2 regions of the Arthrobacter sp. Ms25 genome follow, and region 2 is predicted to be linked to the other one. Evidence: riboswitches for the same ligand, from Rfam matches in the RefSeq annotation. Region 2 holds a riboswitch; the other holds the start of a gene.
What was found. A riboswitch is a leader RNA that binds a small molecule or an ion and turns the genes downstream of it on or off. The one in region 2 is predicted to bind thiamine pyrophosphate.
Positions count from the first base shown of each region.

Region 1 (11,508 bases), 230 kb from region 2:
GGAAACCAGCATCTACGACGAATTTATCCGCTACCTCGCCCGCCGGGGCTACGCAGTGGCGCCCGAACTCCTGGAGCGGGACGTTACCCGGGCGCATGTCTACGACGAGTCGCTGCTGGCGGTCTACAAGTACGTCTACGAAAACCCGACTGCGAACTGGGACGTGTACGAAGCCTGCGAAGAGCTGGTGGACCTGGAGGACAATTTCCAGCTGTGGCGTTTCCGACACCTGAAAACGGTGGAACGCACCATCGGCATGAAGCGGGGAACCGGCGGTTCCAGCGGTGCGGGCTTCCTGCGGCGGGCCCTCGAACTCACGTTTTTCCCGGAGTTATATGCGGTGAGGACAGAAATCGGCCGCTAGGGCATGCGCTATTTTTGAAGAGTGCTGATTTCTGACCGCGACATCCGAGCCGAGATTGCCGACAACCGGATTGCCCTGGACCCCTATGACCCCGCAATGGTCCAGCCTTCCAGCGTCGATGTGCGCATCGACCGCTTCTTCCGGCTCTTCGACAACCATAAGTACGCCCACATTGATCCCTCGCAGGACCAACCCGAGCTGACCCGCCTGGTGGAAGTGGATCCGGATGAACCGTTCATCCTCCACCCCGGCGAGTTCGTCCTGGGCTCCACCTACGAGCAGGTCACCCTTCCGGACGACATCGCCGCGCGGCTGGAAGGCAAGTCCTCGCTCGGACGCCTCGGCCTGCTCACGCACTCCACCGCCGGGTTCATTGACCCCGGTTTCTCCGGCCATGTCACCCTGGAGCTGTCCAACATGGCGACCCTGCCCATCAAGCTGTGGCCCGGCTCGAAGATCGGCCAGCTGTGCTTCTTCCGGCTGAGCTCCCCGGCGGAGCACGCGTACGGCTCCGGCCGCTACGGCAACCGGTACCAGGGGCAGCGGGGCCCGACGGCGTCGCGCAGCCACCTGAACTTCCACCGCACCGATGTCAGCGCTGCCTCGACTGACGAAGACACGGCGGGCATCAGCGCCTCCTAGGGGCCTGGCGGGGAGAGACCGCAGGCCCGTAGGCCGAACCCGTAGCGCTTAGCCCTTATCGGCGGCCGGTGCGGTCCGTGCCGCAGGGGAACGGACCGGAAGCAGGACCAGCAGGCCGGCCAGCAGCACGGCCATGATGCCGATGATGCCGTAGCGCTGGGCTCCGAAGATGACGATGCAGGCGGAGAACAGGGTGGGTGCCAGGAAGCTGACCGCCCGTCCGGTGGTGGCATACAGGCCGAACAGTTCGCCTTCTTTGCCCTCCGGGGCAAGCCGGGCCAGGAATGCGCGGGAGGCGGACTGGGCCGGGCCGACGAACAGGCATAGCAGCAGGCCAAAGATCCAGAAGGTCGTGTCACCGCTCCACTGCAGCCCCAACAGGTCCTGGTCCTCCGGCCCCAGGACCACGATGGCCGTCCCGGCAAGGATCAGCCCGATCAGCGAACCGACAATCACGGCCTTGGGGCCGGCGCGGTCGTCCAGGAACCCGCCGATCACGGAGCCCACGGCAGCGACCACGTTGCCGAAGATGGCAAACATGATCACTTCGGACAGCTCCCAGCCAAAGGTGCCCGCCGCGATGACGCCGCCGAACGTGAACACCGCTGCGAGCCCGTCCCGGAAGACGGCGCTGGCGAGCAGGAAGTAAATGGTGTGCCGGTCGGTCCGGAAGAGGACCTTGATGCGGTGGAACAGCAGCTTGTAGGACGCCAGGATCCCCAACCGCGCCGCCTGGTCCTGCCGGGGGACCTCGGGCACGGCGAACATCAGCGGCAGGGCGAAGAGCAGGAACCAGACGGCGGAAAACAATGCCACCGACCGCAGGTTCAATCCGTTTTCGGCAGTTACCCCGAACCAGCCCACCTCAGGCTGGACGAAACCCACCAGGACCAGGGCCAGTGCGGCAATGCCGCCCACATAGCCCATGGCCCAGCCAAGTCCGCTGATCCTGCCTACGGAAGCCGGAGTGGAGACCTGGCTGAGCATGGCGTTGTAGTTCACGCCGGCAAACTCGAAGAACAGGTTCGCCGCGGCGATCAGGGCCACGCCAAGGATCAGGTAGTTGGGGTTGGGCAGGACAAACCAGCACGCGGCCACCAATGCGCAGGTCAGAAGGGTGTTGATGGTCAGCCATTTGCGGCGGCGTCCGCCCGCGTCCGAGCGCTGGCCGGTGACCGGCGCGAGGACGGCGACGGCGACACCGGCGATTGCAAGAGCCGCACCAAGGACGGCTGAATTCCGATCCGCGTCCCCGAATGAAGCGGACGTCAGGTACACGGTGAACACGAAAGTCGTCATCACGGCGTTGAAGGCCGCAGACCCCCAGTCCCAGGCAGCCCATGCCCCGACCTGCTTCCAGCGCGCAGGTGCCGGCCCCCCGGCTGCCGGGGGTTTAGACGTGTTTTTTGTGCTGAGACTCATGCCGCAGAGCCTAGCGGCTGACGGGCCAGGCAGCGGTATTCAAGGGCTAAAACGCCGGGAACGCTCCGTCCTGCAGAACGGCCCGAATAGGAGGAGGCACATGTGGCATGGGTAGAATGGATGTACCGACCTTGACCGCCCCCTTGATAACTACAGCGATAACCACAGCGACAGCTACGGCTGTCCACCGCTGCGACGTCGACAAAAGCCCGGGAGATCATAGTGCTGTTTGTGCTCACCGTTATGTTTGCGGTGGCACTAGTAGCGCCCTTGTTGTTCCGCCGCATCGGCAGGTCGGCCTTCTACGTCCTGGCGGCCTTCCCCGCCGCCGCGTTTGTCTGGCTGATGGTGACTTTCCGCAGCTACACGGGCGCGGACCAGACGTTGGCCTCCGGTGCACCGAACGCGCCGCCGTCCGTCACCATTGCCTGGATTCCGGACCTGCGGGTGGAGCTCGCCTTCCGGATGGACACCCTTGCGGCTGTGCTGTCCATCCTGATCCTCGGCGTGGGCGCCTTGGTCCTGTTCTACTGTGCCCGGTACTTCCGGCCCAATGACCCGAAAATGGGCAGCTTCGGTGCCCAGCTGCTGGCCTTCGCTGCCGCAATGTTCGGCCTGGTTACGGCAGATGACCTGATCCTGCTGTTCATTTTCTGGGAACTGACCACCATCCTTTCCTACCTGCTGATCGGGTACGCGGCGCACCGGCTCTCCGCCCGCCGTGCGGCCCTGCAAGCCCTGATCGTCACCACCTTCGGCGGCCTGACCATGCTGGTCGGCATGATCATGCTCGGCACCGCTGCCGGGACGTACCGGATTTCGGAGATCATGGCGCAGGCACCGGAACTGGTGCAGGCCGGGACCCTGGTCGACGTGGCCATTGCCCTCCTTCTGGTCGGTGCCGTCTCGAAGTCCGCGCTGGTGCCCTTCCACTTCTGGCTGCCTGCGGCCATGGCGGCTCCCACCCCGGTCAGCGCCTACCTGCATGCCGCGGCCATGGTGAAGGCCGGCATCTACCTGATTGCCCGGCTGGCCCCCGGTTTCTCCGAGACGCTGCTGTGGCACCCGATGGTGCTGGTGCTGGGCCTGGCGACCATGCTGCTGGGCGGTTGGCGCGCCCTGCGCCAGTACGACATCAAACTGATCCTCGCCTACGGCACGGTCAGCCAGCTCGGCTTCCTCACGCTGGTGGTGGGCCTGGGCAACCGTGAGGCCGCCGTCGCCGGAATGGGCATGCTCCTGGCACACGGCTTCTTCAAGGCGACCCTGTTCCTGGTGGTCGGCATCATTGACCACCAGGCCGGAACCCGGGACATCCGCAAACTCTCCGGCATCTTTCGTGCAGCGCCGAAGCTCGCCGTCGTCGCCGTCATCGGTGCTGCGTCCATGGCGGGTGTGCCGCCGCTCCTCGGGTACGTGGCCAAGGAATCGATTTACGAAACGTTTGTACATTACGGCGAGCAGCAGGGCACCATCGCGGCGTGGCTCCTGCTCGCTGGCGTGGTGACGGGTTCCATGCTGACCTTTGCCTACAGTGCCCGCTTCATCTGGGGTGCTTTCGCCGCCAAGGAGGGCTGCGCGCCCACCCCGTTCAAGACGGTGTCCTGGTCCTTCCTCGCGGCTCCGGCGATCCTGGCCGGCGTCACGGTGCTCTTCGGGCTCTGGCCCGCACCGCTGGATACCGCGATTGCCTCCTACGCGGATCTCTTCCCGGCGGAAGGCAAACCCACCCACTTGGCCCTCTGGCACGGCCTGACCCCGGCGCTTGGACTGACCGCGCTCACGCTCGGCGTCGGCGTCGTCCTGTTCCTGATGGCCCGGCAGGTGGAATCCCTCCAGCGGGACGTCGCGTCCCCGCTTGACGCCGAGCGGTCCTACCGCGGCACCATCGGGGTGCTCGACGACGTCGCCGTATGGGTAACCGGACGCACGCAGCGCGGTTCGCTGACGTTCTACCTGTTCGTCATCCTGACCATGGCGATCCTCACGCCGATGACGGCCCTGATCCTGCGGTCCGCGCCCATGCCGGATAACTTCCGCCTGTACGACACCCCGCTGCAGGCGGTGGTCGGAGCGGCGGTTGTCCTGGGTGCCGTTGCCGCGGCCCGTGCTACCAAGCGGTTCCTTGCGGTGCTGATGGTTTCCGTCAGCGGTTACGGCATCGCCCTGATCTTCGCCCTGCAGGGCGCTCCGGACCTGGCCCTGACCCAGATGCTCGTCGAGACGATTGTGCTGGTCGCCTTTGTGCTGGCCCTGCGGTCCCTGCCCGCCCGCCTGTGGAAGCGCGAACCCAAGCGCCACCGTTTCCTGCGGGCGCTGCTGGGCATCGTCTTCGGTGCCAGCATGGTCGTGTTCGCCATGACCGCCATGGCCTCCCGCGTCGCCGCGCCCGTATCCCTCGATTTCCCGGAGCTGGCCTACGAGGGCGGCGGCGGGTCCAACATCGTCAACGTCACCCTGGTCGATATCCGCGCCTGGGACACGTTCGGCGAAATCACCGTGCTGGCCATCGCGGCCACGGGCCTTGCCTCCCTGATCTTCGTCCGCGGACGCGGCGACAAGCGGCGCCGGGCAGAGGGCGTGGCCAGCGGTTCCGTGGACCGCGGCCGGGAGCAGTTCGCCCCCACCGGACGCCGCGAGGCCACCCTCGCCCTCGCTCGGAAATTCTCCAGCGTAGGCCGCGACGCCTGGCTGGTGGCGGGACGGACCCTGGCACCCGAGCGCCGGTCCATCATCTTCGAGGTCATCACCCGGCTGCTGTTCCACTCCGTCATGCTGTTCTCGGTCTATTTGCTGATCGCCGGGCACAATGCGCCCGGCGGCGGATTCGCCGGCGGGCTGATGGCCGGGCTGGCGCTGACCATCCGCTACCTGGCCGGCGGGCGCTTCGAGCTGGCCGAAGCCAGCCCGGTCAGTGCCGGTACGCTGCTGGGCGGCGGTCTGGGCGTGATTGCCCTGTCCGCCGCGGCACCGCTGTTCTTCGGCGGGCAGATCCTGCAGAGCATGATCCTCAAGTTCACCTGGCCGGTCTTCGGAGAGGTCAAATTCGTCACCTCCACGATCTTCGACATCGGCGTGTACCTGGTGGTGGTGGGGCTGGTGCTGGATGTCCTGCGCAGCCTCGGCTCGGAAATCGACGAGCGGAGCGAGGGCGATGCCGACGACGACGACGAGGACATTGTGGAGGAACCGCAGATCATCGAGCTTGCTTCCCGGGCCGACGCCGGCGACGGACCCCGGCCCGAAGAGGAAGAGGTGGCACGGTGACGGTGAACCTCACCCTCCTGCTGGTTATGGGCTGCCTGTATGCGGCCGGCATCTACCTGCTGCTTGAGCGGAGCCTGACGCGTGTGGTGCTGGGCCTGGCCATGCTCACCAACGCAACGAATATCCTGCTGCTCGCCACGGGCGGACCGGCGGGCCTGGCTCCGATCTTCAACAAGGACATCGCGCCGGACGCCTACAACGATCCGCTCCCGCAGGCGTTCATCCTGACCTCGATCGTGATCTCCTTCTCGGTGACGGCCTTTATGCTCGGCATCATTTACCGGTCCTGGGTACTGGGCCGGCAGGACGAGGTCCAGGACGATATCGAGGACCGGCGCGTGGCCAGCCAGAGCAGCTTCGACGCCGAAGACGACGCGGACGTCCCGGAGGACACCACGGAATTCACACCGCCGGAGGAAGCCGAAGAGGCTCCCGGCTCCCAGCGCAGCAACACACCAAACGGACCGGAGGTGACACGATGACCACAGCCAGCCTTGCCCCGTTGGCGGTGGTGCTGCCGGTCCTCGGTGCGGCCCTCGCGTTCATCCTGATCCGCCACCAGCGCTCCCAGCGTGCAGTGAGCATCAGTATCCTCAGTGTCACCCTGGTCCTGGAGATTATCCTGCTGGGGTCGGTCTGGCAGTCCGGGGCGCAGGCCGTCAACCTGGGTGCCTGGCTTCCGCCGTTCGGCATCACGATGGTGGTGGACCAGTTCTCGGCACTGATGCTGGTGGTCTCTTCGGCGATCAGCCTGTCGGTGCTGATCTACGCGACCGGCCAGGGTATGGCCGACGGCGACGAAGACGGACCCATTTCCATCTTCCATCCCACCTACCTGATCCTCGTCGCCGGGGTGTCCAACGCCTTCCTGGCCGGGGACCTGTTCAATCTGTATGTCGGCTTCGAGATCCTGCTGACCGCCAGCTACGTCCTGATGACCCTCGGCGGGACCACGCCGCGCATCCGGGCCGGCGTGACCTACGTTGTGGTCAGCGTGGTGTCCTCGCTGCTGTTCCTGATCTCCATTGCCATGATCTACGCCGCCACCGGAACCGTGAACATGGCTGACCTGGCGCTGAAACTCGGCGACCTCGACCCGGCGACGCAGCTGATGCTGCACCTGATGCTGCTGGTGGCGTTCGGCATCAAGGCCGCTGTCTTCCCGCTGTCCTTCTGGCTGCCGGACTCCTACCCCACCGCCCCGGCCCCGGTCACCGCCGTGTTCGCGGGCCTGCTGACCAAGGTGGGCGTCTACGCCATGGTCCGCACCGAGACCCTGCTCTTCCCCGGGGACCGGATCAACACGCTGCTGATGGTGGTGGCGGGGCTGACCATGCTGGTGGGCATCCTGGGTGCCCTGGCGCAGACCGACATTAAACGTATGCTCTCCTTCACCCTGGTAAGCCACATCGGCTACATGGTCTTCGGCTTGGCCATCGCATCCGTGGTCGGCATCGGTTCCGCCGTGTTCTACGTGGTGCACCACATTACGGTGCAGACATCGCTGTTCATGGTCACGGGCCTGATCGAACGCCGCGGCGGCACCGCCAACATGGACCGGCTCGGCGGCCTCGCCAAACTCGCGCCGCTGCTGGCCGTCCTGTACTTCATCCCGGCCATCAACCTCGCCGGCATCCCGCCGTTCTCCGGGTTCCTGGGCAAACTCGGCCTGATGCAGGCCGGCGTGGAACTGGGCACCCCGCTGGCATACGTCCTGGTGGGTGCGGGCGCCGCCACCAGCCTGCTGACCCTGCTGGTGATGGCGCGGGTGTGGAACCGCGCGTTCTGGCGTACCCCCGAGGACGCCGTGCACCCGGACCCCATTCTGCTGGCCACCAGCACCGACGGTTCCAGCCTGCGCAGCTCCGAGCATGTCATCGAGCACGCCACGGGGCGCTTCTCCGGCAGGGAATCCGTGGACCTGCTGCCCCGTACCATGGTCTACCCCACGGTGGGCCTGGTTGCCCTCGGCGTCGCCCTCACGGTGGCCGCCGGACCGCTGTTTTCGCTCAGCGACGACGCCGCGCGGGACCTGCTGGACCGGACACCGTACATTGAAGCCGTGCTCGGCGAGGGGGCCGCCCAGTGACCAAGGAAGCACGCATGCGCAAGCGGTCGCGCGTCCCGCTCCTGCAGGAGCTGCCCCTGCTGATTTGGCTGGTGTTCCTGTGGGGCGCGCTCTGGCAGGACTTCAGTGCCGGCAACCTGATCTTCGGGGCCGCCATCGCCTTTGTCGTGGCGAACATCTTCTATCTCCCGCCCGTGGAGCTCAGCGGCAGATTCAACCCGTTCTACGCGGTCGCCTTCGCGGGGCGCTTCCTTTACAAGCTGGTGCAGGCAAGCATCCATGTGTTCCGGCTGGCCCTTGTCCGCGGCCCGCGGATCCGCAACGGCGTCATCGGGGTGAAGCTGCGCAGCCGGTCGGACCTTTTGGTCACGGCCACCGGCCATGTGCTGTCCCTGATCCCGGGTTCGCTGATTGTCGACGTCGACCGCTCCACCTCGACTCTCTACCTGCACGCCCTGGACGTGTCCACGGCGGAACAGGCCGAAAGGGTGCGGGCGGATGCCCTGAACGCGGAAGCCTGGCTGATCCGCATACTCGGAACCAAAGAGGAGCTGGCCGCCCTGCGCGCCGAAACAGAAGAAACACGGGAACGAAAGATCGGAGGCCGGGCATGATGACCGTAGCCGTGGTGGCAGTGTCCGTCATGTTGGCCGTGTCCGGCGCCGGCGCCATCTACCGGATTGCCCGCGGCCCCTCGATCCTGGACCGGGTGCTGGCATCGGACGTACTGCTGGCCATTGTCGGGGCTGCCCTGATCACCGACATGATCGTCTACCGCAACCTGGACTACCTGGCGCTGGTGGTCGCCATCTCCCTCATCGGCTTCATCGGTTCCGTGACGGTGGCCCGCTTCGTGACGGATCGGCGGTAGCACCATGGAAGAGACCGTCTATGACGCCATCGTGGCCGTATTGATGATCGGCGGGGCTTCAATGTCCCTGGCCGCCGCCGTCGGCCTGATCCGCTTCCCGGACCTGCTCAGCCGGATGCACGCTGCCACCAAACCCCAGGTGCTCGGGCTGCTCCTGTTCCTGCTGGCCCTGGCTGTGGAATTCCGGAGCTGGAAGCTGCTGCCCATCCTGTTCGTGGCCTGGATCTTCATGCTCCTGACCGCACCGGTTTCCGCCCACATGGTGGGCCGCGCCGGGTACCGGACCAAGCACCTGCGGCCGGAACTGCTGGTGATCGACGAGCTGGACGACGTCGTCGAGCGGGCACAGCGCCTGCTCCGGGAGGCGGAAGAGGACGAGGCCCTCGAAGACGAGGACGATGATCCGCGCGTGGATGACGATCCCGGGCACCGGTATACCGGGGAGCTCGACGACGACGAGCTGCTGCGTGCCCGCGGAAGTGCCGGGGACGGCTTAAACAGCGACGCCCAGCGCCCGGAGAAAACCCCGAGGGCTGAGCGCGGCTCCTCCGCCTGCGGCAGAGGCAAGGACGGTGCGGCCTAGACGATTTCCGGAGTCTTCTGGTAGCGCTGGATAGCCCGCTGCGTACCCCGGTTCGTCAGCACGCGGATGACGGAGCTGACGGCGCCCGAGACCACTGCGAAAGCCACGGCTGAGCGGAGGCTGTTTTCCAGGCTGCCTTCGGCATCCTTGGGCGGCTCGTTGCCGGTGGCCTTGGTCCAGACGAAGTCCAGCACCTTGGCGGCGACGATGCCGGAGAGGACACTCGCTCCGGTTCCCAGCAGTTTGAGGATCAGGTTCATGAATACTCCTAGCTTCGGGCGTTTTCCCTAACCCTACGGTACCCGTCTGCCCGTCGCCGGATCGGGGGTGCGTGTGTAGAGTGGAACCGCAAACATACGACAGGGGAGCGCCGTCCCGCAGCAGGTCTTCGGACCGCGAAGGAAAAGGCGCTGAGAGTGCGGGTAGCCGCAGACCCTCGAACCTGATCCGGTTAGTACCGGCGAAGGGAGTCGAGAGCTCAGGGAATTCCCCGTTGGCCGGTAACGGCCTGCGGGGGAGTGCGCCGGTTTCGCGGCGCAGTATCTCCCTCCCCTCCTGATATCAGGAGGATATTCATGAAAGACCTTTCCGCAGCACCGCACCACACCCGGCCTGCAGCCTCGAGGCGTACCTGGCGGGTGGTCGACATTGTTGTTGCCTCCGTCCTTGCGGTGGCCGTCGGCGTGATCTTCTGGGCCTGGTCCCTGGGCTATGCCGGGATCAGCGCCCTCACCGCAGCTTTTCCGCCGCTCGCAGGGCTCTATACCGGAGGGTGGCTGATTGCCGGGGTGCTGGGCGGGCTCATCATCCGCAAACCCGGTGCGGCAATCTACTGCGAAATGCTGGCCGCGGCCGTTTCGGGCGTGCTGGGCACGCAGTTCGGCCTTTCCGTCCTGCTGTCCGGCTTCCTGCAGGGCCTGGGCGCCGAACTGGTGTTCCTGCTCTTCCTGTACCGCCGGTTCTCCCTGCCCGTGGCGCTGCTCGCCGGCCTGGGCGCGGGCCTGTTCCTCGGCCTGAGTGAAAACGTCCTGTACAACGTGGAATGGGCCGCACAGTGGCAGCTGCTCTACGTCCTGCTCACCTGCCTTTCCGGTGCGGTCATCGCCGGCGGCCTGTCCTGGCTGGCGGTCCGGGCGCTGGCCCGGACAGGTGCACTCGCCCCGTTCGCGTCCGGCCGGACGGGAACGGCGTAGCGGTGCTGTTCGGTAGGAAGGGCGGTCGGAACCGCCGGCCCGGCCCGGTTCCGTCCGGCCCGCTCCCGGCCTCCCGGCGTTCCCGCCCCGCGGCGGTGGAGGCACGGGGCTGGGGCTGGCGGCACGGGGGACGGACCGGTTCGGCGGTGTCCGGCCTGGACCTGGCCATTTCCCCCGGGGAGCGGGTGCTGCTGCTGGGCGCCTCGGGTGGCGGAAAGTCCACGTTCCTGCACGCCCTCGCCGGCGTCCTGGGCCCCGACACCGGCGGGGAGGAACACGGGACGCTGACGCTCGACGGCGTCCACCCGGCGGATCCCGCTGCCCGCGGCAGGACCGGGCTGGTCCTGCAGGATCCGGACTCCCAGACCGTCCTGTCCCGGGTAGGGGACGAAGTGGCGTTCGGCGCAGAGAACCTGGCCGTCCCGGCCGCTCAGATCTGGCCGCGGGTGCGGTCCGCCCTCGCCGACGTCGGGTTGGCCGTGCCGCTGGACCGCTCGACGTCAGCGCTCTCGGGCGGGCAGAAGCAGCGCCTGGCGCTGGCCTCCGTGATGGCCATGGAACCGGGGCTGCTGCTGCTCGATGAACCCACCGCCAACCTGGACCCGGACGGCGTAGCGGAAATCCGCGACGCCGTGACCCGGGTGCTCGACCGCACCGGTGCAACGCTCATTGTGGTCGAACACCGGGTGGAGGTCTGGGCCGGCGTCGTGGACCGGGTAGTGGTCCTTTCCGCCGGCGGAGGCGTCCTTGCGGACGGTCCGCCGGAACACGTGCTGGGAAATCCGGGGTACCGGCGCACCCTGGCGGAATCCGGCGTCTGGCTTCCGGGCACCGCGCCGGAGATCCCGGGAGGTCCGTGGACCCCGGCAGCGGCCGGACCCCTGCTGCTGGAAGCCCGCGGGCTGGCCGTTGCGCGGTCCGTCCGCGGTCCGGCCGTACTGGCCGGAGCGGACCTGGCACTGGCCGCCGGCACCGCCGTCGGGATCACCGGACCCAACGGTGCCGGCAAGTCCACCCTCGCCCTGACCCTGGGCGGACTGCTCCTGCCGCGGGACGGCACCCTGGCCGCAGCTCCGCCGCTGGCCGGCACCGCGGGCA
Region 1 is NZ_JBNHFP010000003.1:642,047-653,554, forward strand. It holds gene AC5RT8_RS11240 (tryptophan 2,3-dioxygenase) at 1-364, shown strand, start outside; gene dcd (dCTP deaminase) at 386-1,006, shown strand; gene AC5RT8_RS11250 (MFS transporter) at 1,055-2,428, opposite strand; gene AC5RT8_RS11255 (Na+/H+ antiporter subunit A) at 2,651-5,695, shown strand; gene AC5RT8_RS11260 (Na(+)/H(+) antiporter subunit C) at 5,692-6,177, shown strand; gene AC5RT8_RS11265 (Na+/H+ antiporter subunit D) at 6,174-7,784, shown strand; gene AC5RT8_RS11270 (Na+/H+ antiporter subunit E) at 7,799-8,377, shown strand; gene AC5RT8_RS11275 (MrpF/PhaF family protein) at 8,374-8,634, shown strand; gene mnhG (monovalent cation/H(+) antiporter subunit G) at 8,639-9,217, shown strand; gene AC5RT8_RS11285 (DUF4235 domain-containing protein) at 9,214-9,477, opposite strand; TPP riboswitch at 9,569-9,703, shown strand; gene AC5RT8_RS11290 (ECF transporter S component) at 9,793-10,410, shown strand; gene AC5RT8_RS11295 (ABC transporter ATP-binding protein) at 10,413-11,508, shown strand, end outside.
Region 1: linked by a shared signal. The riboswitch ahead of AC5RT8_RS11290 (ECF transporter S component) and the one ahead of thiM (hydroxyethylthiazole kinase) in region 2 are both predicted to bind thiamine pyrophosphate.

Region 2 (11,508 bases):
TGGCCGACTGCGCCGTGGGGTCGGACGCCGCCTTGTTCCAGGGCATCTTCGACAGGGCCTGGCCCATGGCGCAGGTATTGGTCGCAGCGGAGAACGTCAGCCCGGCGCCGATTCCCGCGGCCAGCAGGCGCACCTTGGGGGAAATGAACCGGCCGCCTGCCAATCCGGCGATCACCAGGGAACCCGCCGCCATGCGGACCTGGCGTTCCAGCGACCAGCGCTGTGCGCCGCGGACGACGTCGCCGCCGGCCGCCGTGAACGCAGGCACACCGCCGGTGAGGACCCGGGCGTTGGCGACGGCCGCACCGGCGAGGCGCGTGCGGGCCTGTTCGGCGCGGACACCGGACTGGCAGACCAGCACCACGCGGCTGCCCAGGCGTTCGGCCAGCTCGTCGGTGTGCTCGGACAACAGCGGCAGCGGCACGTTGTAGGAGCCGCGGATGTGCATGCTTTCGAACTCGGCGGCGGAACGGACGTCGAGGACCACGAGGTCTTCGTGCCGGCTCATCCAATTCTGCAGGGTGGCGGCGTCGAGCTCGGTTGCGGGGGAAGCGGAGGAGGCCATGGGCCCTCATTTCTGTAGATAGGTAGTTCTGCGGAAAAACGCCGGAGCGAAACCCCTGGGGGTATACTTCCGGTAGGAAAATCACACCGGAGGAGAAGTCCATGCAGCTGGATAACAGCGAACTCGCACCCGTCATCAACCGGCTGAAGCGGGCTCAGGGACAGCTGACCGCGGTCACCCGCATGCTTGAGGAGGGGCGGGACTGCAAGGACATCGTCACGCAGCTGGCAGCTGTGTCGAAGGCGCTGGACAAGGCGGGATTCGCAATTATCGCGGCCGGCCTGGAGCAGTGCCTGCTCACCGAGGACGGCTCGATGGACAAGAAGGACCTGGAAAAGCTCTTCCTCTCCCTAGCCTAGGCGGCAGGGGGGGGGCGGCGGTTCACCGGCCGCCCCTGCCACGGAAATCAGCTGTTGGTACGGGCCTGCATGCCGGACCAGCCGGCGTAGCTGCCGTCCAGTTCGACGACGTCGTACCCGGCCCGGCGCAGGGCGCTGGCGGCCACAGAGTTGCGCACGCCGCTCTGGCAGTACGTCACGATGGTGCCCTCGTCCGGCAGCTGGTCCAGGTTCCAGAGCACCCGTCCGGCGCTGAGCTGCCTCGAGCCGGGGATGTGTCCGGCGGCGTGCTCGGTGCGGTTGCGGACATCAAGGACCAGGGCTGCGTCAAAGCCCTCCAGCTCTTCCGGCTGGATCAGGCGCGGCAGAGTCTGCGGCAGGCCGTCCAAGGTGGTGGTGAAGCCGGCCACCCGGTCAATGCCGACCCGGACCAGATGGTCCCACATCTCCTGTGCAGAGCCCTGATCGGCGGCGAGCAGCACCAACGGGCGGTGGTCGGTTTCGGGGTCCACGGCCCAGGCTCCGAAACTGGCGGTCTTGGTGCCGGCGGGGATATTCACCGATCCGGTCACGGTTCCCTCGTGGACCTGTCCGTTCGGGCGGGTGTCCACGAAGGTGAGGGTGTCCTGCGCCAGCCCGCGGGCGACGTCGTCCGCGGACAGTTCCTGCAGTGGTGCGCGTTCGCCCATCACTGCCGGACCCTGCCGGTTTTCGCGCTTCATCCTGCCGAAGTAGGCGTGCGCATCAGGCTGGCCGTCGAGCAGTTTCTCCACGAAGCCCTGCTCGTCAGTGGCGGCAAGGTATTTGCCCCACCACGCGTAGAGGCGTTCGTAGCCCACGGTGGTGGAGGGGAGTGCGCCCAGTGCCTTGCCGCAGGCGCTGCCCGAGCCGTGGCCGGGGTAGACCTGGACGTGGTCGGGCAGGGTCAGGAACTTCTCCTGCAGGCTGCGGAAAATCTGCCGGGCGCCTTCGAAGCGGGTGTCCACTCCACCGGCGGCTTCGTCCAGCAGGTCGGGGCGGCCCAGGTCTCCGGAGAAGACGAAGTCGCCGGAGAGCAGGTAGCCGGGTTCGCTGCTGAAGGCGCCGTCGGTGACCAGGAAGGAAAGGTGTTCCGGCGTGTGGCCCGGGGTGTGCAGGGCCTGGAGGGTGATGTTGCCGAGGGGAATCGTGTCGCCGTCGTGCAGGCGGGTTGCCTCGAACCGGTACTGCCAGTCGGTGCCGCCCTCGCCGGAAACGTACATGTCGGCGCCGGTGGCGGCCGCGAGCTCGCGGGTGCCGGAGAGGTAATCGGCATGGATGTGCGTCTCGGTGGCCGCGACAATGCGCATGCCGTTGGCGGCGGCGAGCTCCAGGTAGGTGTTGATGTCGCGGCGGGCGTCCACCACCACGGCTTCGCCCTGGCGCTGGCAGCCGATGAAGTAGCTTGCCTGGGCCAGGTCCTCGTCATAGATGCGTTCGAGCAGCATGGAATCTCCTTTTCTAGACACCCCCGGGGGTATCCGTTCTGCTTCGACGGTAATACCTAGGGGGGTATGTTCGCAAACTGGAGACGGGCGCTTTTGCATACCCTAGGGGGTATCTGCCACGATGGTGGAGGGGCGCAGTGTCCCGTAGGAATTCGAGCCAAGGAACAAGCAAAATGTGCCGAGCAGTGACGTGCCGCAAATGCGGCAAGACCACGTGGGCCGGGTGCGGAAACCACGTTGACCAGGTGATGCGCGGGGTGCCGAAGGCGGACCGCTGCAGTTGCGGCGCGGACGGAAAAGCTCCGGCCGGCGCGCAGCCGTCCGGCGGATGGCTGGGGAAGCTGTTCGGCCGGAAGTAAGCAGGACCGGGCCGCGCCTCCGGCCACTGCAAGCCGCGCCTCCGGCCACCCCAGGTGTGGCTGTGGCAGGCTGTCGCCATGGAAACCAGCATCGGCATGCCAGCCTGGCCGTCCGTCGCCCCGCAGCACGCAAACGTGCGCCTGCGCGCCTTCCGGGATGAAGACGCGGCCACGGTCAGGGAGATGTCCCGGGACGAGTATTTCCCCGCCATCGGTACTCTCGCCGGGAACGCCAGCGTTGCACAGGCGCTGGAGTGGGTGGAACGGCAGCGGAACCGGTACGCGGAGGGCGCCGGCTTTTCCTTTGCGGTGGCCGACGCCGGCACCGACCGGTGCGTGGGTCAGCTGGGGCTGTGGGTCAGGGAACTGGCGAAAGGCCGCGCCCAGGCCGGTTATGGGATCACTCCGTCCGCCCGCGGCCACCGCTACGCCGCCTCGGCGCTCCTGGCCGCGGTGGAGTTCGCGTGGACCATTCCGCAGCTGCACCGCGTGGAGGCGTACATCGAGCCGTGGAATACCGCCTCAATCCGCACCGCAGAACTTGCGGGTTTCGAGCGCGAAGGGCTGCTGCGCAGTTATCTGGAGATTTCCGGCCGGCGGCGGGACCTGCTGATTTTCGGCATAGTCAGGGAATCGTAGTTCCTGGAGCACCCTCCCGCTCCGGCAGGTCCGCCAACCCGCGTGCCCATATTCCATGGAAATGGTTCACCGGACCGTGACCGGCTCCCACCTGGAGCCCGTCCGCGTTTTCCAGCGCCTCCTGCAGCCACGCCTTCGCCGCCCGCAGCGCGGTATCCCAGTCCCCGGACCGGGCGTAGAGCGTCGCCAGCGCAGAGGAGAGCGAGCAGCCCGTGCCGTGCGTGTTCGCCGTATCCACCCGCGCGGAACGGACCTCCGTGACCTGCCGCGTGCCGTCGTCGTCGAACCGGACCAGCGCATCCGGCGCCTCCGCTCCGGGCAGGTGCCCGCCCTTCACCAGGACGGACAGATTGTAGGCAGCAGCGAGGCGGGTGCCCTGCTCCAATGCCTCCTCCCAGGACGAGGCCTGGCCTTCGCCGAGCAGCACTGCGAGTTCGGGCAGGTTCGGGGTCACCAGGTCTACATGGGCCAGCAGGCCGCGCAGCGCTTCTTCGGCGTCGGAATTCAGGAGCCGGTCGCCGCTGGTCGCGATCATCACCGGATCCAGGACGACGGCGGGTGGGCGGACGCTGTCCAGCCAGCCGGTGAGGGTCCGGATGGCATCTGCGGTGCCGAGCATGCCGATCTTCACGGCATCGATGGACACGTCGTCACTGACGGCCGCCAGCTGTTCGAGCAGGAAGGACGCCGGAGGGGAGTGGACAGAGCGCACGCCCTGGGTATTCTGTGCCACCAGCGTTGTCACCACGGCCATCCCGTAGCCGCCGGTAGCGGCAATGGACTTCAGGTCCGCCTGGATGCCGGCCCCGCCGGTGGGGTCGGTGCCGGCAATACTCAGGATCCGCGGGATTTTCACCGGTTCCATGCCGCCACCAGTTCCTCTGCCGCCCGGAGGGGATCGGCTGCGGCGCAGACCGCGGACACGACGGCGATCCCCGAAGCCCCCGAGGCATGCAGCGGTTCGACATCGGCGGCCTGGATTCCGCCGATGGCCACACAGGGCAGCGGAGATTCTGCCGCGAAGGCACGGAATCCGTCCACTCCCAGCGGTTCGGGGTGGTCCGGTTTGGTGCTGGTGGGCCGGATGACTCCAGCGCCCAGATAATCCACGGTTCCGGCGGGCAGGGCGCGGACAGCAGCCAGGTGTTCCGCGGTATTGGCAGTCAGCCCGACGACGGCGTCCGGCCCCACCAGCTGCCGCACCGCGGTGACCGGCAGGTCGCTCTGGCCCACGTGGACACCGTGTACCTCGGCGCCGGCGGCACGTGCGGCCAGATAAACATCCACACGGTCATCAACCAGCAGCAGCGCCTGGTGTCCGGCGGCCGCGGCAACGGCCAGCACCAGCGAGTAGAAGTCCGTGGCCGTGGCGTGCTTTTCGCGGATCTGGACGGTGCGGATGCCGCCTGCGACGGCTGCCCGCACCGTGTCGGTGACGCCACGGGCACCGCACTGGTCCGTATCCGTGACCAGATAGATCCCGGTGTGCCGGGCACGTTCGCGCATGGAGGCGGTGGCAGGTGCGGTACTCATTCCACCACCAGCCGCTCGGCGATAAGCCCGGAATCGAGGTTCCACAGCGCATCGAGGAACGCCGGGGCGAAGCTTCCCGGACCGGCTGCGGACCCTGCGGCCTGTTCGGCGGCAATTGTGTAGGCAGCGGTGGCGGAGGCAACGGCAACCAGCCGGCCGCCGTCGTCGGCCACCGAAAGGAATGCTGCCGTGACCGCGCCCAGGGCGCAGCCGCCGCCGGTGACCTTGGTGAGCAGGGAACTGCCATTGCGCAGGCGCAGGGTGTCCGTGCCGTCGGTGATGACGTCCGTGGCGCCGGAGACGGCCACGACGCTGCCGTACTTGCCGGCGAGCAGGGTGGCCGCCGGGAGGGCTTCTTCCGGGTCGTCGGTGGCGTCCACCCCGCGTCCGCCTGCACCCAGCCCGGCGAGGGCGATGACCTCGGACGCGTTGGCACGGATTGCGGTGGGGCGCAGGACCAGCAGATCGGCGGCCAGTGCAGTGCGGACGGGCAAGCTGCCGACCGCAACGGGGTCCAGCACCCAGGGGGTGCCGGTGTCAGTGGCTGCCTCCGCTGCTTCGAGCATGGCGGTGCGCTGTTCGGCGTGCGGGGTGCCCAGGTTGATCAGGACGCCGGAGGCCATCCGGGCGAACGGCCCTGCCTCGCCGGGAATGTCGGTCATCGCCGGAGCGGCGCCGAGGGCCAGGAGTACGTTGGCGGTGAAGTTGGTGACCACGGCGTTGGTGAGGCACTGCACCAGCGGCGGTTCGGCCCGCAGGCGGTCCAAGTGGGTGGAAACGGTTAACGGTGTGAGGCGAATAGTCATCCGCGACATCCCTTCGCTAGTTCTAACTAGATCAGGTTCAACGGGTGTCATCTCAGCCTTGCGGCACCCCGTGTCACTGGGATCGACTCTACGAGCGGTGGGGACGAAAGGCAAAGGCGCATTGGCAAGCGCACACCCAGCCCCGGTCCGTTGACTCCCTGCCCCGCAGAAGCGGACAGTTGAGGCATGCCAGGCATCGCCGCACCCCTCTGGGACAGTCTGACCGAGACCGTCCAATCAGGCTGGTGCCCGGGACTGGTGGCAGGGGTCCGGATCAACGGGCAGACCGAAATCTTCGCCACCGGGGCGCTGGGATTCGACCAGTCCGAGCCAATGGGTGAGGAGACCCCGTTCCGCATCTCCTCGCTGAGCAAACTGATCGGCGGTGCGCTGGCCATGAGCCTGGTGGCCGACGGCACGCTCGGGTTGAATGACGAGGCCGGGCGCTGGCTGCCGAGGTTGGCGAACCTGCGGGTGCTGGCGACCCCGGATGCGCCTTTAACGCTGACGGTCCCGGCCCGCGGTCCCGTGACGGTACGCCACCTGCTGACCTTCACCGCCGGGCTCGGCGTCGACTTCGACCCGACACCCTATGTGGCGGCCACCCAGGATTTCCTCTGGGGACCCAACCCGCCGGACATGACCCCCGAGGAGTACCTGACACGGCTCGGCAGCCTGCCGCTGGCCTACCAGCCGGGGGAGCGTTGGATGTACCACGCCAGCGCCGACGTTCTCTCGGTCCTGCTCGCGGCAGCCGCCGTCACGCCCCTGGACCAGCTGGTGCAGGAACGGATAAGCGAACCGTTCGGGTTGACCGGCACCGGGTTCCCGACGGGCACCGAACACTTCCCGGTGGTGTACGCGGCCAACGACGACGGCGGCTTGTTCGAGGCGGTGTCCTACCGGGACGCACTGGCAGGACCGCCGAAGTTCGCGTCTCTGGGCGGAGGGATGGTCTCCACCGTGCCGGACTTTCTGCGCTTCCTCACCGGGCTCGCGGATGACACAGTGCTGCCGGCCCAACTGCGGCGCGAAATGACCGCAGACCAGCTGACCTCCCCGCAGCAGGTCGGCGTGGCTGAAGTGGCCGGCCCGGACGAGTCCTGGGGATTCATGACTGCCGTGCAGACAGGACAGGGGGCGCCTTGGTCCGAGCCGGGCATGTGGGGGTGGCTCGGCGGCTCCGGGACCAGCGCCGCTGTCTACCCCAACGGAGACATCGGCGTCGTATTCACCCAGCGGTTCCTGAGTAGCACGCAGGAGCATTTCGACTTCTTCTGGAAACCGTTCGGGGAACTGCGGGAGAGTATTCGTGAGCCGTGAAAATCCCGGTGTAAATGACGGACGACGGCGCGGTTGAGGACGTCTCCCGGGGTGTGATGGCACAGTGAAGGCCCTACGATAAACGGAATCCCGAAGCGCAGGAGAAAGAGGCCCCGTGTCCACGCCCCACCCGGACCCGCAGAATGACCAGTATCCCTACCCGTCGAGGGGGGAAGCAGGGGATGGGCCGCGAACGCAGTTCCCGCCCTACCCGATGTCTGCCCAGCGGCCCGGCGGGCATGCAGCGGGCGAGAGCTTTAAGAACCAATCGCTCCTGTTCGGGGCGCTTGGCTTCGTTTTTGCTGGCTTCGTCCTCGGGCCCCTGGCCATTCACTACGCCCAAAAAGCCGAGGCGTTGAATGTCCCGGCGACTGCGGGCAAGGTGCTCGGCTGGGTCAACGTGGTCATTTGTGCGTTCTACGTCGCCTTCTTTCAGGTGTTGATCTACTTCCTGGTGTTTGCCGCGCTCACCGACTTCGGCGGCCGAGCCATCTAGCCCAACGGCTGTCCGCCGCGCGGCTCGGGCAAAAACCTTACGATGATCGGAATCCGCACCGACGAGGAGAAACCCACGTGTCCGTACCGAACTCCCCGCCGCAGGAGCATGCCCAACCACACCCCGGCGCATTTCCGGGCGGTTACCCGGGGACACCGCCGCCGTTGTACCCCGGGTTTGTAGATCGCGGGTACGCAGGTCCGGGGAACCGGGAGCGCACGCCCGGGGAGCACCTTGCACAGCAGGCAATGATTCTGGGAGTTGTGGGCTTCTTCGCGGCGGGCATCATTCTTGGTCCGCTCGCCATTTACTACGCCGCAAAGGCCGAGAAGCTGAATGCACCGGCGACTGCCGGGAAGGTGCTCGGCTGGATCACTACAATCCTCAACGTCAGCGGAATGGCATTGTTCATCTATTTTTCCTGGGTGGTGCTCGATTTCATCCTGTACAGCGAGCCCAACGATGTGTGGAGTGGCGGCCTCGCGACCTGACCAGAGCGGTGTGCCGCGGTGCTGGGCTGCAGGGGAAAAGCATCTCGGCGTGAAACCTGACCCTGACACAGTGGAAGGCGGGAGAACTGGGACATGTTATCCATCGGAGCCTTCGCGCAGATCGGCCAGGTGACCCACCGCATGCTGCGGCACTGGGACACCGCCGGGCTGCTCGTACCGGCCTATGTCAACGAGTTCAGCGGTTACCGCTCCTACGATCCCTCCCAGCTGGAACGGCTGCACCGGATCGTCGCCCTCCGCCAGCTCGGCTTCGGCCTGGAGGAAATTGCCTCCATTCTCGAGGCCGGAGTCGACGCCGACCGGATCGCCCGGATGCTCCGCGTCCGGCGCGCCGAGGTGGAGAGCGAACAGAGAACGGCGGCTGCGAGGCTCCTCGACGTGGAACGGCGGCTCCACCTCATTGAAAAGGAAAACGCCATGTCCCAGATAGAAATAGTCTCCAAGTCCCTGCCCGCGGTCCGCTTGGCCGCCCGCACCGCCGTCGTCGCCGAACAGCACGAGGTGGCCGGCGTCGTCGGGCCCCTGTTCGACGCCGTCGCGAAGGCACTGGCACCCACGGGCGCATCCCTGGATACGCCGATCGCCCAGTACGAGATGAGCGAAAACGGCATGCACATCACTGCCGGGTATGCCGTCTCCTCTGCGGGACCCGACGGCGTGGAGCAGGTGGACCTGCCGGCCGCGCCGACAGCCATCTGCGGTATCCACCTTGGCGCCATGGACCGCATAGCGGAAAGCTGGCAGGCCGTGCACATGGAGACCATTGCCCGCGGCTTTGTCCTCTCCGGCCCGTGCCGGGAGGTGTATATCCGTGCCGTCTCCGATGACCAGGCGGACTGGGTCACGGAGCTGCAGCAGCCGGTCCAGCCGGCGTAACGGAACGGCGGGACGGGCGCCGAAGTGCCGGTCCCGCCAAACACGCCGTCTTAGACGTTGTAGATCTTTCCGGCGGTGATCCCGCCGTCCACTACGAACTCCGCGCCTGTGGAGAAGCTGGACTCATCGCTGGCCAGGAAGAGGACAACACTGGTGACCTCTTCCGGAGCAGCCGGCCGGGTGAGGGTGGTTTCGGTGAAGTCGATCGGCTTCTGACGGCCCATCACGGCGGTCATGGGGGTCTGGATGGACCCCGGGTGCACCGAGTTGACCCGGACGTGGGACGCGGCGAGTTCCAGTGCGGTGGACTTCGTCAGCCCGCGCAGGCCGAACTTCGACGCGGTGTAGCCGTGCATTCCGGCAATGCCCTCCAGCCCGGCGGTGGAGGAAATGTTGATGACCGACGCCGGGGCGGAGGCCTTCAGCGCCTCGACCGCGGCGGTCATGCCCAGGAAAGGGCCGGTCAGGTTGATGTCCAGTGCCCGCTGCCAGCGCTCCACCGGGTATTGGCCGAGCGGGCCGCCGTCGAGAATGCCGGCGTTGTTCACCAGGACGTTCAGCCGGCCGAAGGTTTCCAGGGTGGCGGCCACTGCGGCTGCCCAGTCCTCGGCGCTGGTGACGTTCAGGTGTACGTAGCGGGCGGCGTCGCCCAGTTCCGCGGCCAGGGCGGCGCCGGCGTCGTCGTTGATGTCGGCAATCATCACCTTGGCGCCTTCGCGCACAAAGGCACGCGCGTGGGAGGCGCCCATGCCACTGGCGGCGCCGGTGATCAGGGCTACTTTGTCTTTGAGTCGTTCGCTCACTGGTGCATCCTCCTGGTTGAGTTGCCGGATTCGACGGCATGATCCCGCTGGGGTGGGCACAGGGTCCCACGGTTTGGGGCTGCTGGTAGCTTCTGTGGTCCCCCACGCCAACAGCGGCATCACCGGGTGGGACGCTGTGCTGGAGGGAGACCCCAACTCCGATCGTACGGCCGCGGAATCGAGCAGAATCCGCCGAAAGGGCCCTGTTGTGGCCAGTGTCATATCGGCGGTAAACCCTTTAGGCTCCTCCCCATGGCATCCCTGATTTCCCACACCTCCTTTGACAGCCTTGACGCGTACAGCCAGTCAATGTTCTGGAGCCGGATCCTCGGCTTCGGGGAAGATCCGGAGGATCCGAACCGGCCCGGCGAGGAGGAGTGCATGATCTTCTCGCCGGACGGAACACAGCGGCTGCTGTTCATTGAGGTTCCCGATGCCAAGCAGATCAAGAACCGGCTCCACCTGGACCTGAAGCCCGCGGAAGGCACCCGCGACCAGGAACTTGCCCGGCTCCTGGAATTGGGTGCCCGTGAAATCGCGGACCGGCGCAACGCAGACGGCACCGGATGGGTGGTGCTCGCGGACCCCGAGGGCAACGAATTCTGCATCCTGCGCAGCGATGAAGAGCGGCGGGCGTTCGTAGCGCCAGCTAGCTGAAAACATGCGGCGAGGCATTATGTGGCGGAGGCACTCCCGCCCGGAGTCCTCTGCTTGTAGTGTCGGGCGTGCACTCCGGAAGACCATTGAGAGGAAAGCCGATGGAAACCGTGACCCTGAACAACGGCGTCGAAATGCCGATCCTAGGCTTTGGTGTGTACCAGGTGCCGCCGGAACAGACCGAGGAAGCCGTGACCAACGCGCTGGCCGCCGGTTACCGCTCACTGGACACCGCCGCAGCGTACTCGAACGAAGACGCCGTGGGGCGGGCGGTGCAGAAGAGCGGCATTGCGCGCAATGAACTGTTCATCACCACCAAGCTTTGGATCCAGGACAACGGGGAGGCCACCACCACCCGCGCCTTCGAAACCTCGCTGGAGAACCTGGGCATGGAGTACGTGGACCTTTACCTGATCCACCAGCCTTTCGGGGATGTCTACGGCGAGTGGCGGGTGATGGAACAGCTATACAACGACGGCGCCGCCCGGGCCATCGGGGTCTCGAATTTCGCCTCCGACCGGCTGCTGGATCTCATCATGCACCACGACGTGGTCCCGGCCGTGAACCAGATCGAGACGAACCCGTTCTACCAGCGGACGGTCGAGAACCAGCTAATGACCGAGCGCGGGGTCCGGCACGAGTCCTGGGCCCCGTTCGCGGAAGGGAAGAACAACCTCTTCTCCGACCCCACCTTGTCGGCCGTCGGCGAGGTGCACGGCAAGTCCATTGCCCAGGTGGTGCTGCGCTGGCTGATTCAGCGCGGGGTGGTGGTGATCCCCAAGTCGGTGCGGCCGGAGCGGATGGCCGAGAACTTCGACGTGTTCGACTTCGAGCTCAGCCCGCAGGAAATGGCCTCTATCGCGGATCTCGACACCGGGAAATCCATGTTCTTCGACCACCGGGACCCGGAGGCGGTGGCCCGGCTGAGCGGGGTCAGGCTGGACTAGGTTCGGGGGACCGGTGCAGGTTCCGCACCAGGTAGAGCCAGGGGAAGGACCGGGTGCCCACCTGCCACCCGTCCGTTTCGTAATGGTGGGCCGGCCGGGTCCAGAGCACGCGGCGGTGTTCCCACTGCGTGTCGGTCTGCAGCATCCGGTGGCGCAGCACGTCGACGCCGATGGTGCGCCACCCTTGC
Region 2 is NZ_JBNHFP010000003.1:413,331-424,838, forward strand. It holds gene AC5RT8_RS10100 (rhodanese-like domain-containing protein) at 1-565, opposite strand, end outside; gene AC5RT8_RS10105 (metal-sensitive transcriptional regulator) at 667-924, shown strand; gene AC5RT8_RS10110 (MBL fold metallo-hydrolase) at 972-2,369, opposite strand; gene AC5RT8_RS10115 (DUF8730 family Cys-rich protein) at 2,543-2,728, shown strand; gene AC5RT8_RS10120 (GNAT family N-acetyltransferase) at 2,807-3,367, shown strand; gene thiD (bifunctional hydroxymethylpyrimidine kinase/phosphomethylpyrimidine kinase) at 3,354-4,232, opposite strand; gene thiE (thiamine phosphate synthase) at 4,220-4,900, opposite strand; gene thiM (hydroxyethylthiazole kinase) at 4,897-5,706, opposite strand; TPP riboswitch at 5,698-5,787, opposite strand; gene AC5RT8_RS10140 (serine hydrolase domain-containing protein) at 5,893-7,029, shown strand; gene AC5RT8_RS10145 (hypothetical protein) at 7,145-7,525, shown strand; gene AC5RT8_RS10150 (hypothetical protein) at 7,774-8,016, shown strand; gene AC5RT8_RS10155 (MerR family transcriptional regulator) at 8,110-8,913, shown strand; gene AC5RT8_RS10160 (glucose 1-dehydrogenase) at 8,964-9,716, opposite strand; gene AC5RT8_RS10165 (VOC family protein) at 9,969-10,373, shown strand; gene AC5RT8_RS10170 (aldo/keto reductase) at 10,475-11,320, shown strand; gene AC5RT8_RS10175 (hypothetical protein) at 11,307-11,508, opposite strand, start outside.